4 regions of the Paenibacillus sp. WG02 genome follow, and region 4 is predicted to be linked to each of the others. Evidence: predicted binding sites of a transcription regulator. Region 4 holds the regulator's gene; each other region holds the start of a gene.
What was found. The regulator Rex, encoded in region 4, represses fermentation and respiration genes when NADH is low (regulators of the CRP and FNR family bind a similar motif). The targets are predictions, from matches to a motif close to TTGTGAAATATTTCACAA.

Region 1 (3,699 bases), 2.5 Mb from region 4:
GCGCGGATCGGCTTGAACGAATTCACATATTCCTTATGCGCTGCTTCTTTTTGATTGGCAACGGCCAATTCATCCACTTTTTTCTTGGCTTCGTTGTTTTTAGGGATTAAATTGATAAAGCTTTGGTACTGCTCTTGTGCTCTCGAAGTCAGCGTGATCTGCTCGAGAGCTTTTCGTATCGCCTGATTTTTATCGCGGGTTTGAACAATTTGCTGTTGGATTTGCTTAATGATAGCTTCGTCTTTCGCCAGCAGCAATTCAAGCTGCAAAGCATCCATTTGGGAATTGCCGAACAGAAGTCCTTCGACCAGGCTGTTCGGAATCAAGGTTTCTTCGTACATAGCACGGGCATTGCTAGCCATCTTGTTCATGACGAAATAGCCTGTAAAGCCGATAATGAGCAGGAAAACAATGGAAAGACCGAGCATCCCCCCGATTTTCGTTTTGATTCGCAAATTCTTAATGTATTTCATGATCTAAGCATCCCCCATTGAGATATTGTGAAATAAAAAAAGTCCACCCCCAAAAAAAAGAGATGGACGACCTCCAATTTTCGGTGACCCGGCTGCCGTAGATCGAAATCCTTAGGCCCGTAGCTTTGCGTCCTCCTCTTTCGAGAAGTTTGCCTTTTCGTGATATGGGTATATCTATTGGCCAAAGTATAGAATAGCTTTTTGAAAAATACAAGACCTTTTTACTAAACCTAAATACTCACTTAACATACCGTAATGTCGGAATTTAGGGCAATTGTCATGGGTGCTTTAGGGAGGATAGGCCTGCGAATGGCGCTATTACGCGATTATTGGGTTTATTCCCCATATTTATTTTCGGCATAATTTGACAAAAAATGAAGTCTAGTTTATTCTCGGATTTGTCCGGACAAAACTACTTTTTTGGAAACGAGGGGTACATCTTGAGAAAACTACTTTCGAAATTGGCTTTGTCGAGCTTGGCGATGGCACTAGTATTTTCATTCGGTTTGTCTACTGCAGAAGCTAGCAAGGACCCGTCACACACCAATAATAAAAAAGCTAAAGTTGCATTGTTGATTCCGGGTTCCTCCAAGGACGGCGGTTTTATGGAATCTGCTTACCGTGGATTGGCGAAGGCAGAAGAGGATTTCAGAATTAAGGCGACGTTTGTGGAAAATATCCCGCATGACACCGCTCAAATTGCAGATGCATTGCGTGAATTGGCTAATACAAACCCAGATATGATTATTGCTCATGCAGGGCAGAGCTCGGAAGCCGTGAAGTTGGTAGCCAAAGAATTTCCCAAAATAAAATTTGTTAATACGCAAACGAATTTGACCGGCGATAACCTGTCCAGCTATCAGGTAAAACAGGAAGAATCCGCATGGCTGGCAGGCGCAGCTGCAGGACTTTTGACAAAAACGAATGTGGTTTCTCATATTTCCGGCGCACGCGTAGGTCCCGGTCTGTTGGGACGCGCAGCATTTGCCGGCGGTTTGAAATACACGAATCCTGAAGCAACGTTCCTTACAACGTTTACAGGCAACCAGGAAGACGCCGCTCTGGCGAAAAGAGTTGCGCAAGCGCAAATCAACGCGGGGTCGGATATGATCTTCACCATGCTGAATAATGCTCGTTCTGGTGTGACGGAAGCGGCACGCGAGAATGGCGTGTATCAATTCGCTAACGTTCGCGATTATTATGCCGATGCACCCGATGTTTTCATTGGATCTGCGATTTCGGATGCAAGCTTGACCGTATATGGAGCGATTAAAGATTTGACGGAAGGTACGTGGAAGCCGAATACGGTGAAAAAAATTGGACTCGAAAATCCGGATGCCGTTCGACTTGCCTTGTCACCTATTGTTCCACAAGACGTGAAGGATACAATTGCAGCGTTCGCCGATAAAATCAAATCAGGTGAAATTGTTATTCCTTCAGTATATACCGGTCCTGAATTTACAGCTAACTAAGCCTGCGTTCAGATAACGAATCGCCTAAGTGAGCCTCATAGTTCGTATGTTGAGCACTTCTTTAATCCCGAGTGGGGTTAGAGAAGTGTTTTTCTTTTACACTTTTTGTTCAATAGAAATTACCGCGGTTGTGATATTCATCACATGCAAACAACACGCCACGATTTATACTTACAACGAAAAGAAGGGAGGCGCTATTTTTGGAAGCATTAGACTTAAGTCGGTGGCAGTTCGGAATAACAACAGTTTACCACTTTTTTTTCGTACCTTTATCTATCGGTCTTGCCTATCTGATTGCTTGTATGCAAACGATGTATGTGGTCAAGAAGGACGATAAATACAAAGCAATGGCACAATTCTGGGGCAAATTGTTTCTCCTTAATTTTGCAGTGGGTGTTGTGACAGGAATTATGCAAGAGTTCCAGTTCGGCATGAACTGGGCGGATTATTCTCGGTATGTTGGTGCAGTCTTTGGGGGACCGCTTGCCGTAGAAGCCTTGGTTTCTTTTTTCTTGGAGTCAACGTTTCTAGGGTTATGGATTTTCGGTTGGGATCGGCTGTCGAAAAAGGTGCATTTGGCTTGTATATGGCTTGTAGCAATTGGAGCAACTTTATCCGCACTCTGGATTCTGAGCGCGAACTCTTTCATGCAGGAGCCCGTCGGCTACACGATTCAGAATGGACGTGCGGAGATGACGAATTTCTTCGCGCTGCTTGGCAACACACAGCTATGGGTTGAATTCCCGCATGTTATTTATGGGGCGCTTGCTACAGGATCAATGTTCGTAACAGGCATCAGCGCTTATCAAATCATACGCAAACACAGAGTGGATTTATTTAAAGCCTCTTTTACAATAGGGATCGTGTTTGCTCTCGCTGCAAGCTTTATGACAGCTGTAGCTGGACATGAGCAAGCACAGCATTTGATGAAATCTCAGCCGATGAAGATGGCTGCATCAGAAGCACTGTGGAACACAACGGGGGACAGCGCCCCTTGGACCGTATTTGCTCGAATCGATGTCAAGAAGCAGGAGAACAAGTCTCAATTAGAAATTCCTTATGCGTTAAGCATTCTTTCGTATAACAAGCTTACTGGCAGTGTGCCCGGTATGAATCAACTGCAGGCCGAGTACGAGGCGAAATACGGTCCTGGCAATTATATTCCGCCAGTGAAGACGACGTTCTGGAGCTTCCGCATTATGGTAGCGGCTGGCGTACTCATGATTCTGCTTAGTATGCTAGGAACCTACGCCGCATTACGCAATCGCTTGGAACGGTATCGTCATTATTTGAAATGGATGCTACCCGCCATTAGTCTTCCTTTTATCGCGAACTCAGCGGGCTGGATCATGACAGAGGTGGGAAGGCAGCCTTGGACTGTGTTCGGATTGCATAAGACAGAAGACGGGGTGTCACCTCTCGTTTCCTCATCCATGGTAGCGACCTCGCTAATCGGTTTTATGCTTGTTTATGGCATTCTGGCAATCGTGTTCGTGTACCTTATCGTCCATTTTGTACGCAAGGGAGTCGAGGAGGAAGGGCACAATCTTCATGATCGGGATGAACGTGAGGAAAACATGGCAACCCTGCTGTAAGACAGGGGGACTGATGAATAATAAGAAAGTGAGGGGAAATCACCTATGCTTGAAACCTTATGGTTTGTACTGATCACGGTGCTGTTTGTCGGCTTTTTCTTTCTGGAAGGATTTGATTTCGGCGTGGGCATGCTGACGCCGTTCCTTGGCAAGACGGAT
Region 2 (3,699 bases), 2.1 Mb from region 4:
AATATAGGGACCTTTGGTTGGAGACCAAAGTCACTCCTTATAAACGCGGTCGCACATCCCTGATTGGCTTCGATTGAGGTTTTCTCATAGCCATACATACGAAATCCTCTTTGGGACCCGTTTACGCGGTTCATAAGTGAGTAATGCAACTGAAGTTGCTTATTTGTCTTAATAGCGCCTGTTATGATGGCATAAGCAAGCTAAGCTTGTTTATTTTTTGCTAATGCCCTCTAGAATGTAACGTTTAGTGATAATAAGCGTGTTCTGTGGTCTTATCTCACGAGGTGCCCCGATATTAGAAAGGATAAGCAATATTAGTTTACTTATTCAATATCCTAGATTACACACAAAAGAGCCTCCAATTCCACTAAAAAATGGAATATGGAGGTTCTTTTACACATGGAATCTGATTCTCGAGCCCCATTCTTTGTAGAGTGTTTAAATGCTGTGTTTTCGGGATATCCATCGCTCCCAAAAAGATAGTTCCGGTTCGATAAGAGGTCGACTGAACCGGCGTACCCATTCTTGCAACAGCAGCCAGGTAATTGTCACCGCAAGCAGTAAGACGAGAGTCATTTGTGCAAAAGTGTGTACATACGAGAATAGTCCCATCGAAATCGCGGTTTTCGTTATAAACGCGTGCAGCAAGAACACGTATACCGTATATTTGCCCCATTCTGTAAGGATGGACTGCTTGCGAGGAACGAAGCTTAAGAAGCAAAAGGAAGCGATAATTTCCAACATATACACGCCCAAGCGATATCCACCTGCATACCAATGAAAGGAACCCAATTCCCTAAAAGTAAAACTGCTATATAACCATTTGGGATCAAGTGGAATCGCGTTCAGAAAGACCAGGACACCCAGAAGGCCAATTACACTTAACCACTTGTTCATGCGAACGAACTGTTTAGGAATCATATCGAGGTGGAAGTAATAGCCGACCAAGAAGAAAGGAAAAAAGACGAGCGTTCTGGAAAAGCTGAGCATCGTTCCAGTGATAGGTGCGTATCCGACGAGTATGCCTAGAATGACAGAGACCACAAGGGGATGCTGCATTTTTGTAAAGAGCAGAAGGAGCAATCGCCAACAAAAATGGCTGAATAAAAACCACAATAACGAATACGGAATGAAAAAAGAATAACGGACACCCGGCGCGTGGAAGGCCAGCGAATCGAGCAGAGAGTAGAGGCTTTGGAAGATCAGATAATGATAAAAAATCATCTGCAGACTTTTGATTCCTGGGACATCCAAACGGAAGTTTTTAGAAAAATAGCCGGTCACCATGACAAACATAGGAATATGAAAGGTGTAAATACCCAGATATAAGGAATGGAAAGCTGCACTTTGTTGAATCAGCGGCTCTATACAATTGGCGATGACCACAAACAAAATGAGCAGAAACTTTGCGTTTAACATAAACGTATTCGAAGCAGCATTGTCTTCTCTATCCACGACGATTACCTCCATTACGGAATCTATTTCTTTTCCTCAAATGTAAACCTAGCTTCAATTTGCCGCAGTGATTAAAGTCACGAAACAGAAACAAATGTTGTGATTCTCCTCACAGAGAAAGCTGAAATAAAGGTATACAATGTGATTACAGCAATAAAAGGAGGAATCAGGTATGGTTATTGATCTTGGGATGTCGTTAGAAGACGCTCGTACTTTTAGTCTTCAACAGATTCTGGAGCGATTAAAGGACGAACATAGCGCGTTAAAGAAAGAGCTTGACCATGTCCAGGAAATGACAAGTCATATGGTCGGCGTGCTTGGCTCGGAAGAGTCAAAGCGATTACTTCAAGAGATTAGTAAACAAATGGAAGCCTTCATGCAGCAGTTGGAGGCTCACGAACATTGGGAGGAAGATGAAGTTTTACCGCTTCTTGCCGGCTATGCGAATCAGGGGATGGAGCCTACTTTTTTGACCTCAACCTGGGTTCTGGAAGAGGATCATAAACAAGCGGAACGATTTGTTCGCTCATTTCTTGAATATGCGGACCAATGCAAAGGGGCCGACAGCATAAAGCTGAAAAAGGCGATCTCGCTGCTTAGTGTCGCTTGTTCTGTACTATCGGAGCATCTGCTATCCGAAGAAGAGATGTTTTTCCCGGTTGCGAACCAAATGCTAAGTAATATTCAAGCAAAAGCTTAAGACGGAACAGGAGGATTTAACATGGCAATGAACATTCAATTAACCGATCGTGTGGGAAAAGGAACTTGGTATATAGTTACCAGGTGAAGGTATCGCCAAAAGTAGATGCGGGCTGCTGCCGCTTAAAGAAGGAGGCACATATATGAAATGGGAAGAAAAATTATCACGGTGGCTTGGCTCTCAGATTGAGGTGCACATCGAGGATCAGGCAGGACTCGACCCTTTAGCACCTCCGAAAAAAATGAAACTTGAAAAGATACGCATTTCCGAAGACCAAGGCTATATGCAAATGTATATGAATGAACATCAATTTCTGGCCATTCCCTTAAGGGGAGAAGAACATACGAGCTTAATAAATTCAGAGCATGGTACGATTCTCAGATCAGACTGACATTGCGGCGCAATTGGTTTATAAAGTCCATTTCGGTTTTTAGAAAGAATATTGTGATCTTCCTCACATCGTTTTAACTTAGAAAGAGATATGATGAAGGTATCAAACAAACGAGGTGAATGTGACATGCTATATTCGAAAATATTAGTAGCCTACGATGGCTCCGAAGCTTCAGATAAAGCGCTCGATTCTGCATTGAAGTTGGCCAAATTGAATCATTTTTCAAAATTAGATATTATTCATATCTTTAATCTACCCACGTATGTGCTAGGATCTTCCGTTGTTATACCGCCAATTGTCATTGAAAACAATTATTTAGATTACTCCGAGCAAGTCATTGGGAAAATCAAAGAACAAATTGCTGATTTTTCGAATATTCATATTGAAGTGAGAAGCGGTTCGATTACGAAAGAAATTCTGAAATATGCAGATGAAATTCAAGCCGATCTTATTATTGTTGGCAGTAGAGGTCTTAATAGTATTGGTGAATTTGTTCTTGGCAGTGTCAGTCACAATGTTGTTCAGCATGCAAAGCTCCCTGTACTGGTCGTCAAATAAATTTCACTTAGGGACACAGAAAAAAATGAGGTAGCAAGGTTCTTGCCTCCTCATTTTTTTGTTCTTCCTCATGATTTCAGGTGTTTTTCGTCCGAATAATGATTTTTCGATTGTACTATTTGTAAAAGGATGTGATCCTTGAATCTGATGGAGATATGTCCTTTTTCGGCCCCCTTTACATGTGATTTAGTTCACATACTTTTATACAATGCTGCTCTAAACTAAAGTAAATGGCCGTGGAGGGGGAATCAGCATGGGATTTATGAAGCAGGAGCAGATATGGGAACGCACTGTGGAAGCAGGAGTGAAAAAGGTACAGTTTGGGTATAGGAAGCAGCTCGTTCTCGGTTTTTTAGGTGGTGCTTATATTGCTTTGGGCTTTTTGCTGTATATCAGGGTTAGTAGCGTATTCCCGGATCCATGGAATGACGTAGGCAGCATAGTAGGAGCTGCTTTTTTTCCGTTGGGTCTGATATTAACGATCATTGCTGGCGGCGAGCTTCTTACTGGGAATATGATGGCAGTTCCTGCCGCGTTCTTTTCCGGAAAGATCAAATTTCACCAGCTTGTAAATAATTGGGCTGTAATAACAGTT
Region 3 (3,699 bases), 2.1 Mb from region 4:
TAAATAGTCGGAGAACCGTATTGTTCGCTTCGATCCATCTGCCTTTACCGTCTTTAAAAACAACAATGTCAGGCATCGTATGAATTAAGGTTAATAAATTCTGCTCGCTTATTTTCAACTTTCTCTCTTCCAACAATCGTATGAGCTCAGCGGATGCCCGAAACGAGAAGATTTTTAATATCGTTTCTGCAAGTGACCTGTCATGAAGCGGCTGATCATTCATCACAACAAGGATGCCAATTACAGTACCATCAACATGTAAAAGAGGAATACCCAGATAACTTTGAATATCATATTTGGTCAAATCCGAGTCCAAAGGAAATAATTGCTGTACATACTCTTGATAACAACAAATACGCTTTTCATTTACAACATTTTCACAAGGTGTATGCTCCAAAGTGTATTCAAATTGCTCTATCATTTCTCCTTTGCTGTACATGGTGATTGTTTTTACAAAGGGATGATCAACTTCAGCAATGAAAACATAAGAGCATTTTAAAACGCGAGCCAGATATTGTATCAAGTGAACAAAAAAACTTTCTGTGACCTCACTTTCAATACCTTGCACGATATCGAGAATGGTATTTTTGAGGTAATCATTTTCATTTTGTAGGGCTATGAAAGCTTCAGTACTTGGTTTAGGATCTATATTAGGGGCATTAAATTGCTTTTTCATATGATCTCCTGAAGTAGTTAATAGTACCTAGATAATTCGACAAAAAATGATAAATTCCTTCCTCGAAGGCGCTATATCGAATAGCGCGGCAAGTCTCTATGGAAGAGGAACTGCCTAGATCCCGCCAATGTTGTAGCACATCTCGAAATTCTTAAAAAAATAGTTCTTGAACCGCACACTACACTATCGTAGAGTTTATAATGCCGACTACTCGTTCGTGAGATGGAAGAGATTGCTTTCTAAATGATGTATGATTCTAAAAGGAAAGAAGGGGCTGACAACGAAGATGAACGCTTTTTTGTTGTTTTACGTGGTTATATACATGGGAAACGCTGTTTATGGCACATTTATGCCGGTTTACCTGCATAACGCTCAATTTTCTCAGGAGCAAATTGGGATGCTTCTCAGCCTTGGGCCCTTGGTTGCGATGTTTGGCCAACCGGTTTGGGGGGCGTTGGGTGACCGAGCCAAGACGAAGAATAGCGTACTTCGCTTTCTTTTGATAGGTAGCGGTGTTTCCATTTTGTTTTTCCCGCTCTCTCATCATTTCATTTACCTGCTTGTGTTAATCTGTGTGTTTACGTTTTTTCAGACGTCTATATTTGCACTCAGCGATGCGATTACGTTGGAAGAATTGGACAGGCGTCCCACTTGGAGTTTTGGTTGGATTCGCCTAGGAGGTACAGTGGGCTTCGCTGTCATGTCTCTTGCTTTCGGCATCGCAGCCAAGTCGCACATTGGTTCGATGTTCCCGGTCTACGCCGGAACCATGGCCGCCGCAGTGCTCTTGCTCTGGCGTTTTCCACCGGCTGCCGGCCGCCAGACTAACGTCACTGGCAAACGATTCCGGGAGCTTTTCCGTAATGGTAAGCTGATGTTTTATTTGGGTATCAACTTTGTTGTTCAAATCACCTTGGGTTACTACTACGCATTCTTCCCCATCTACTTCAAGGAGATGGGAGGAGACAGTATGCTGCTAGGCTGGTCGATGGTGATTTCTTCCCTTAGTGAGCTGCCGTTTCTTCTGTTTTCCGGCTGGATTTTAAAACGCGTCCCTATATCCGCAATTCTGATTGTGGCCGCGCTTGCATCCTCCATCCGGTGGTTCTTGTTTACCTTAATCGGGAATCCACTATGGATATTACCGGTGCAGCTGCTGCACGGAGTTATTTTCATCGTGCTTTCTGTTACGCTTGCAACGTTTATCAACCGTGAAGTGCCTTCAGAATGGAAGGCCAGCGGTCAAACGCTCAACGGCTTGCTCAGCCTTGGAGCCGCCCGTATTATCGGCAGCTTCTTGGGTGGCATTATGAGCTCAGCTTACGGGATGAGACAAGTTTTTTTATACAGTTCATGGGTATCTATGTCTTGTGTTATCGTGTTTGGATTTGTTATATGGATTCGTAGAAAACAGAAAGTTCTTGGTTCACACTGAATGAAATGTGGGTAAAACGTTGAGCATTGTCGGCTATAGGCGTATTGGTCGGCAGGGCAGCATGGCGGCGGCAAGTTTTATTGAAATAGAACTGCCGCCTTACTTATAAATTAGAATGTGAAATAATTCACAAATTGTTCAAGGAATTAATCATTCTAAACCTTCATCTTGTGATTTTTGTCATAGTTAGGGATCTTGATTAAGTTTACTCTTAAGGTAGAACAACAAGACAACGGCTTCACATGGATAGAATATAAAGGAGTGAATGAACCATGACAACAAAAGAAGCGAAGATGATTGAACAGATTACTGCTCAAGACGAAGTCAACGAGCTGGTAGCCAGAGCGAAGGCAGCTCAGCAGCAATTTCTGAAACTGGATCAAATGCAGGTTGACCAAATTATTCAGCAAATGGCATTAGCCGGCATTGATAGGCACATGGTTCTCGCCAAGCTTGCAGTAGAGGAAACCGGTCGGGGTGTTTACGAAGATAAAATTACCAAGAATTTATTTGCTACGGAATATATCTACCACAGCATTAAAAATAACAAGACAGTTGGAGTGATTGAGGAAAACTCGTATGAGAACTACCGAATGGTGGCTGAGCCCGTGGGCATTATCGCTGGTGTGACGCCCGTCACCAATCCGACTTCGACGACGATGTTCAAGTCATTAATCGCAACAAAAACCCGCAACCCAATCATATTCGCCTTCCACCCATCTGCTCAACAATCTAGCAGCGCGGCTGCAGCGACATTACTGGAGGCAGCTGTTAAAGCAGGCGCACCAGAGCATTGCATTCAATGGGTAAAGCATCCATCTGTGGAAGCTACCCAACTGCTAATGAATCATCCGGATGTAGCGCTTGTTCTGGCAACGGGAGGGTCTTCGATGGTGAAGGCAGCTTATAGTACTGGAAAGCCAGCTTTGGGTGTTGGACCCGGCAATGTGCCTTGTTTTATTGAGAAAACAGCGAATTTGCAGCAGGCTGTGAACGACTTGATCCTATCAAAAACCTTTGATAACGGCATGATTTGCGCCTCGGAACAAGCGGTCATTATTGAGGAAGCGGTATACGCGGAAACAAGAAAGTTGATGACTGAACAGGGATGTTACTTCTTAAATAAAGAAGAAACGGAAGCTGTTTCCAAATTGGTGATTAACGCTGAGAAGTGTGCGGTTAACGCGGTAATTGTAGGTCAACCTGCTGCGAAAATCGCTGAGATGGCTGGTATTAAGGTGCCTGCGGCTACGAAAATACTAGTTGCGGAGTTAGCCGGCGTGGGTGAGGCATATCCATTATCGGCTGAAAAACTAAGCCCTGTGCTCGCATGCTACAAAGTGAAGAATGCTGAGCAAGGCATTGATCGGGCTGTGGAAGTGGTGAAGTTTGGCGGTATGGGACATTCCTCTGTCATTCATTCTCAGAATGCGGAGGTCATCCAGGCATTCGCAGGTAAGCTTCAAACAGGACGTATCATTGTCAATTCACCTTCCACTCACGGTGCTATTGGAGACATTTATAATACAAACTTGCCTTCCTTAACACTAGGCTGCGGTTCATACGGACATAACTCCACAACCTCTAA
Region 4 (3,699 bases):
GGAACGCGCGGCCGCTTGGAGTCAGACCATTGACGGGCTCTTTCCCAAAATTGTGAAAATCAAAGAGGATTGGGATCGGCTCAGCGAAGCGCTCTATGAGTTGTTATCTTCAAGAAGCGATCCTTCGCAATCGGAAAACTCACAGTATGTACTGCGGATGAAGTCCGAAACGCTTCCACCCGAGTGGCGAGAGCTTTTGATTATGGAAGACAATATTTATTTGAATGCCAATGATTTACTCCGCACGCTGGATAAATTGTTAAATGAAGTGAAGGACATGCAGGAAGTCTTCGGGGTCCAAGGTTTAGTCACCGATTTGAATGGCACGGTAAAGGAACTGTATAATCACCGAGATGCTCTGCACTTTTTTATGAAAATGGCCGATGAGGGTTATGTGTATTGGATGGAAGCGGGTACCTACGCCAAATCGAAGTCTCTGCAGCTTGTATCCGTGCCTACCGATGTAAGCGGTCTGCTGCAGCAGCATTTCTTTGAGACCAAAGACAGTATTATCCTGACCTCCGCGACATTGTCTGTTAATAAATCTTTTCAATATTCAGCAGATCAATTAGGGTTAGCCATTCCTGAGGATGAAGAATCGGGCAAATTGAAAACCGTTCAATTGCCATCTCCATTCAATTACAGAGAGCAAGCACTCGTCGTAATTCCTCGCGACTTCCCAATGATCAAAGGTGCAGGTGATCCTGTTTTTATCAACGCGCTAATTGATTCGCTTAGTGATGTGGCCCGTATTACAAAAGGACGAATGTTGATTTTGTGCACGTCGAATCGCATGCTTAAGCAAATTTATGCGGGGATGAAGGACCATTTGAAGCCTCATGGGATTACCGTGCTCGGGCAGGGGGTAGACAGCGGCAATCGGAGTAAACTGACCCGGATGTTCCAAGATAATAAAATGTGCGTCCTGTTGGGCACCAGCTCGTTCTGGGAGGGTGTCGACATTCCTGGAGATGCACTCAGCTGTCTTGCTATTATCCGTTTGCCGTTTCAACCTCCGAATCACCCTCTAGTTGAAGCTAAGTGTGAAAATATAAAGAAACGCAACGAAAATCCATTTATGAAATTTTCAGTTCCGCAGGCTGTCATTCGATTTAAGCAGGGCTTTGGCCGGCTTGTCAGACGTGCATCCGATAAAGGCATCGTTATCATCTATGATACTCGAGTGATTGATACGTATTATGGCAAGCACTTCCTTTATTCATTGCCTGGTCCGAAGATTGAGCATATGACGACTGAGCAAATGTTACCTAGGATTGAAGAGTGGATGGGGGAGGCGTAAAGTTGAAAACACAAAAAATATCGGAAGCAGTCGTCAGGAGGCTGCCCATTTATTTACGCTTTCTGAATGAACTTGCAATGAAAAATGTATCGACGGTATCCTCGCAGGATTTGGGTCAAAAGCTCGATCTGAATCCGGCTCAGATTCGTAAGGATTTGGCTTATTTTGGAGAATTCGGGAAAAAGGGAATCGGCTATGACATTGCTTACTTGATTGAAAAAATTAGACAGATCCTGAAGTTGGATCGCCATATTCAAGTAGCTCTTGTTGGAGCGGGTAATCTAGGCCGCGCTTTGTGCAATTATAATACTTATTTACGCAATGATATGAAGATTGTCGCTGTATTCGATGCAATGCCAAGCAAGGCCGGGGAATCGATCAACAACCTAATCGTTCAACCGATGCATGAGATGAAGAAGGTTTTATCTGAATTAGGCGTCCGCATAGGCATCATAACGGTCCCAGCGAACGAAGCTCAAAATGTAGCCAATCAATTCGTAGATTGCGGGATTGAAGCGATACTGAATTTTGCTCCCGTCATTATTAAGGTTCCTCCCGAAGTGCGAGTGCACCATGCGGATTTTACAACCGAATTGCAAAGCTTAGCTTATTATTTGGATTAGAAAAAGGCACGACCCGATTAGCTTGGGTCGTGCCTTTATTTTTAGAAAATGAGTCTGAACAAAACGAAGTAGATCGAGAATGCGAGAGCGATGCTGATCGGAATCGTAATAACCCAAGTGATCAACATGCGTCCAACCGTGCCCCATTGAACTTCATGGAAGCGCATGACACTGCCTGTCCCGATAATCGCGGAGGAAATAACATGCGTCGTTGACAATGGTTTACCCAAAAAGGTAGAGAATTGAATAACGAGTGATGACGTTAAGTCCGAAGCAAAGCCATTGATGGGCTCGATTTTAACTATTTTACCGGAAACGGTTTTAATAATTCGCCATCCACCGATGGATGTTCCAAGCCCCATGGCTAAAGCGGCAGCAATTTTCACCCAGATCGGTACTTCCAAGTCTGTTTGAACACCAGCTGCTACTAAACCAAATACGATAATACCCATTGCTTTTTGTGCATCGTTACCGCCATGGGAGTAGGAAAGCAATCCCGCGGATAAAATTTGCAAGGTACGGAATAAGCGATTTAGCTTCGATCTTGATGTGTTACCAGACCATAAAATGATGTACTTGATCAAGATCATAATTAAGTAACCCAGGGCGAAAGCAATAATCGGCGATAGAATCAAAATGATAATAATCTGCGTAAAACCACTCCAATTCACTGCATGAACTCCGGCGCCAGCGATAACTGCTCCGGCTAGAGAACCAAGAAGTGTATGCGAAGAAGATGAAGGAATGGCCAGATACCATGTCAATAAGTTCCAAATGATGGCGGCAAGTAAGGCAGCGATGACGATTTCAACGCCGTGTTCAATTTTGGCTGGGTTGGCAATGCTTCCACCAACGGTTTTGGCAACCTTAGAGGAAACCATGGCTCCGACAAAGTTGAGTGTGGCAGCCATGGCGATGGCTACACGCGGACTTAAGGCTCGTGTGGAAATGGATGTTGCAATCGCATTTGCCGTATCGTGAAATCCATTAATGAAGTCAAAAAGTAAGGCGAGCACAACGATGACGATTAAATAAGTTAACATGATTTCCTCCTAAGAGTTTTCCATATGGAAAACTATCTTCGTACCACATAGGACACGAATGTGTCTTATGAATAACGAAGTACAACGCTATCAAGGATATTGGCTACATCTTCACAAGCATCTGTTGTTTCTTCCAAACGCTCATAGATTTCTTTTAGTTTAAAATCTTCATACGGGTCTTTGCGTGTGATGAAAATTTGACGAATCCCTTCGCGCATCAAACGGTCTCCGTCATTCTCGAGGGAATTAATAGCAACCGTATGCTCAGGAATTTGCATGTATTTTTTCTTCGCCAGAAGCTTGAACGCATCCAGCATATGCTGGCAAGAGTCTACAATGACAGCCGAAAACTCTTTCATATAAGAATCTGTATGTGATACAGCAAGATAGTCGAAACGAGCGATTGTAGCTTCTATACCGTCTGTTACATCATCCACTTTGGAGGCTAGAACCATAATATCTTCACGATCAATTGGTGTAATAAATACTTTGTTTAAACCTTTAAAAATTTCGTGAGTAATCGTATCGCCTGCGTGCTCTAAATCGTTAATCGCTTTAACATACTCAATAGGCGGTTTATCCCCCATCATGGCTGTGCGAAATAGTTGAGCAGTTTGCAAGGCGTTTTCTGCAGCACGGATGAGAAGTTGCAAGAAATCGACTTCGTTCTTTTTTGTGAATAACGTTGTCATATAATCCTCCTATATTTTGCTATATGCACTAGATTTTGATC

Region 1: a site for Rex is predicted at 2,074-2,091, ahead of ACBP55_RS11650 (cytochrome ubiquinol oxidase subunit I). Genes of this name have one in related genera too.
Region 2: a site for Rex is predicted at 1,553-1,570, ahead of ACBP55_RS13440 (hemerythrin domain-containing protein). Genes of this name have one in related genera too.
Region 3: a site for Rex is predicted at 2,227-2,244, ahead of adhE (bifunctional acetaldehyde-CoA/alcohol dehydrogenase). Genes of this name have one in related genera too.

Annotation. Positions count from the first base shown of each region.
Region 1 is NZ_AP036016.1:2,612,626-2,616,324, forward strand. Features, by position in the region: gene ACBP55_RS11640 (methyl-accepting chemotaxis protein) at 1-473, opposite strand, end outside; cyclic di-GMP riboswitch class I at 553-637, opposite strand; gene ACBP55_RS11645 (BMP family protein) at 914-1,945, shown strand; gene ACBP55_RS11650 (cytochrome ubiquinol oxidase subunit I) at 2,146-3,540, shown strand; gene cydB (cytochrome d ubiquinol oxidase subunit II) at 3,586-3,699, shown strand, end outside.
Region 2 is NZ_AP036016.1:3,019,699-3,023,397, forward strand. Features, by position in the region: gene ACBP55_RS13435 (acyltransferase family protein) at 439-1,455, opposite strand; gene ACBP55_RS13440 (hemerythrin domain-containing protein) at 1,628-2,155, shown strand; gene ACBP55_RS13445 (hypothetical protein) at 2,298-2,546, shown strand; gene ACBP55_RS13450 (universal stress protein) at 2,673-3,104, shown strand; gene ACBP55_RS13455 (formate/nitrite transporter family protein) at 3,358-3,699, shown strand, end outside.
Region 3 is NZ_AP036016.1:3,007,304-3,011,002, forward strand. Features, by position in the region: gene ACBP55_RS13385 (bifunctional diguanylate cyclase/phosphodiesterase) at 1-676, opposite strand, end outside; gene ACBP55_RS13390 (MFS transporter) at 963-2,111, shown strand; gene adhE (bifunctional acetaldehyde-CoA/alcohol dehydrogenase) at 2,384-3,699, shown strand, end outside.
Region 4 is NZ_AP036016.1:5,121,605-5,125,303, reverse strand. Features, by position in the region: gene dinG (ATP-dependent DNA helicase DinG) at 1-1,300, shown strand, start outside; gene ACBP55_RS23325 (redox-sensing transcriptional repressor Rex) at 1,303-1,923, shown strand; gene ACBP55_RS23320 (anion permease) at 1,965-2,966, opposite strand; gene ACBP55_RS23315 (DUF47 domain-containing protein) at 3,032-3,658, opposite strand.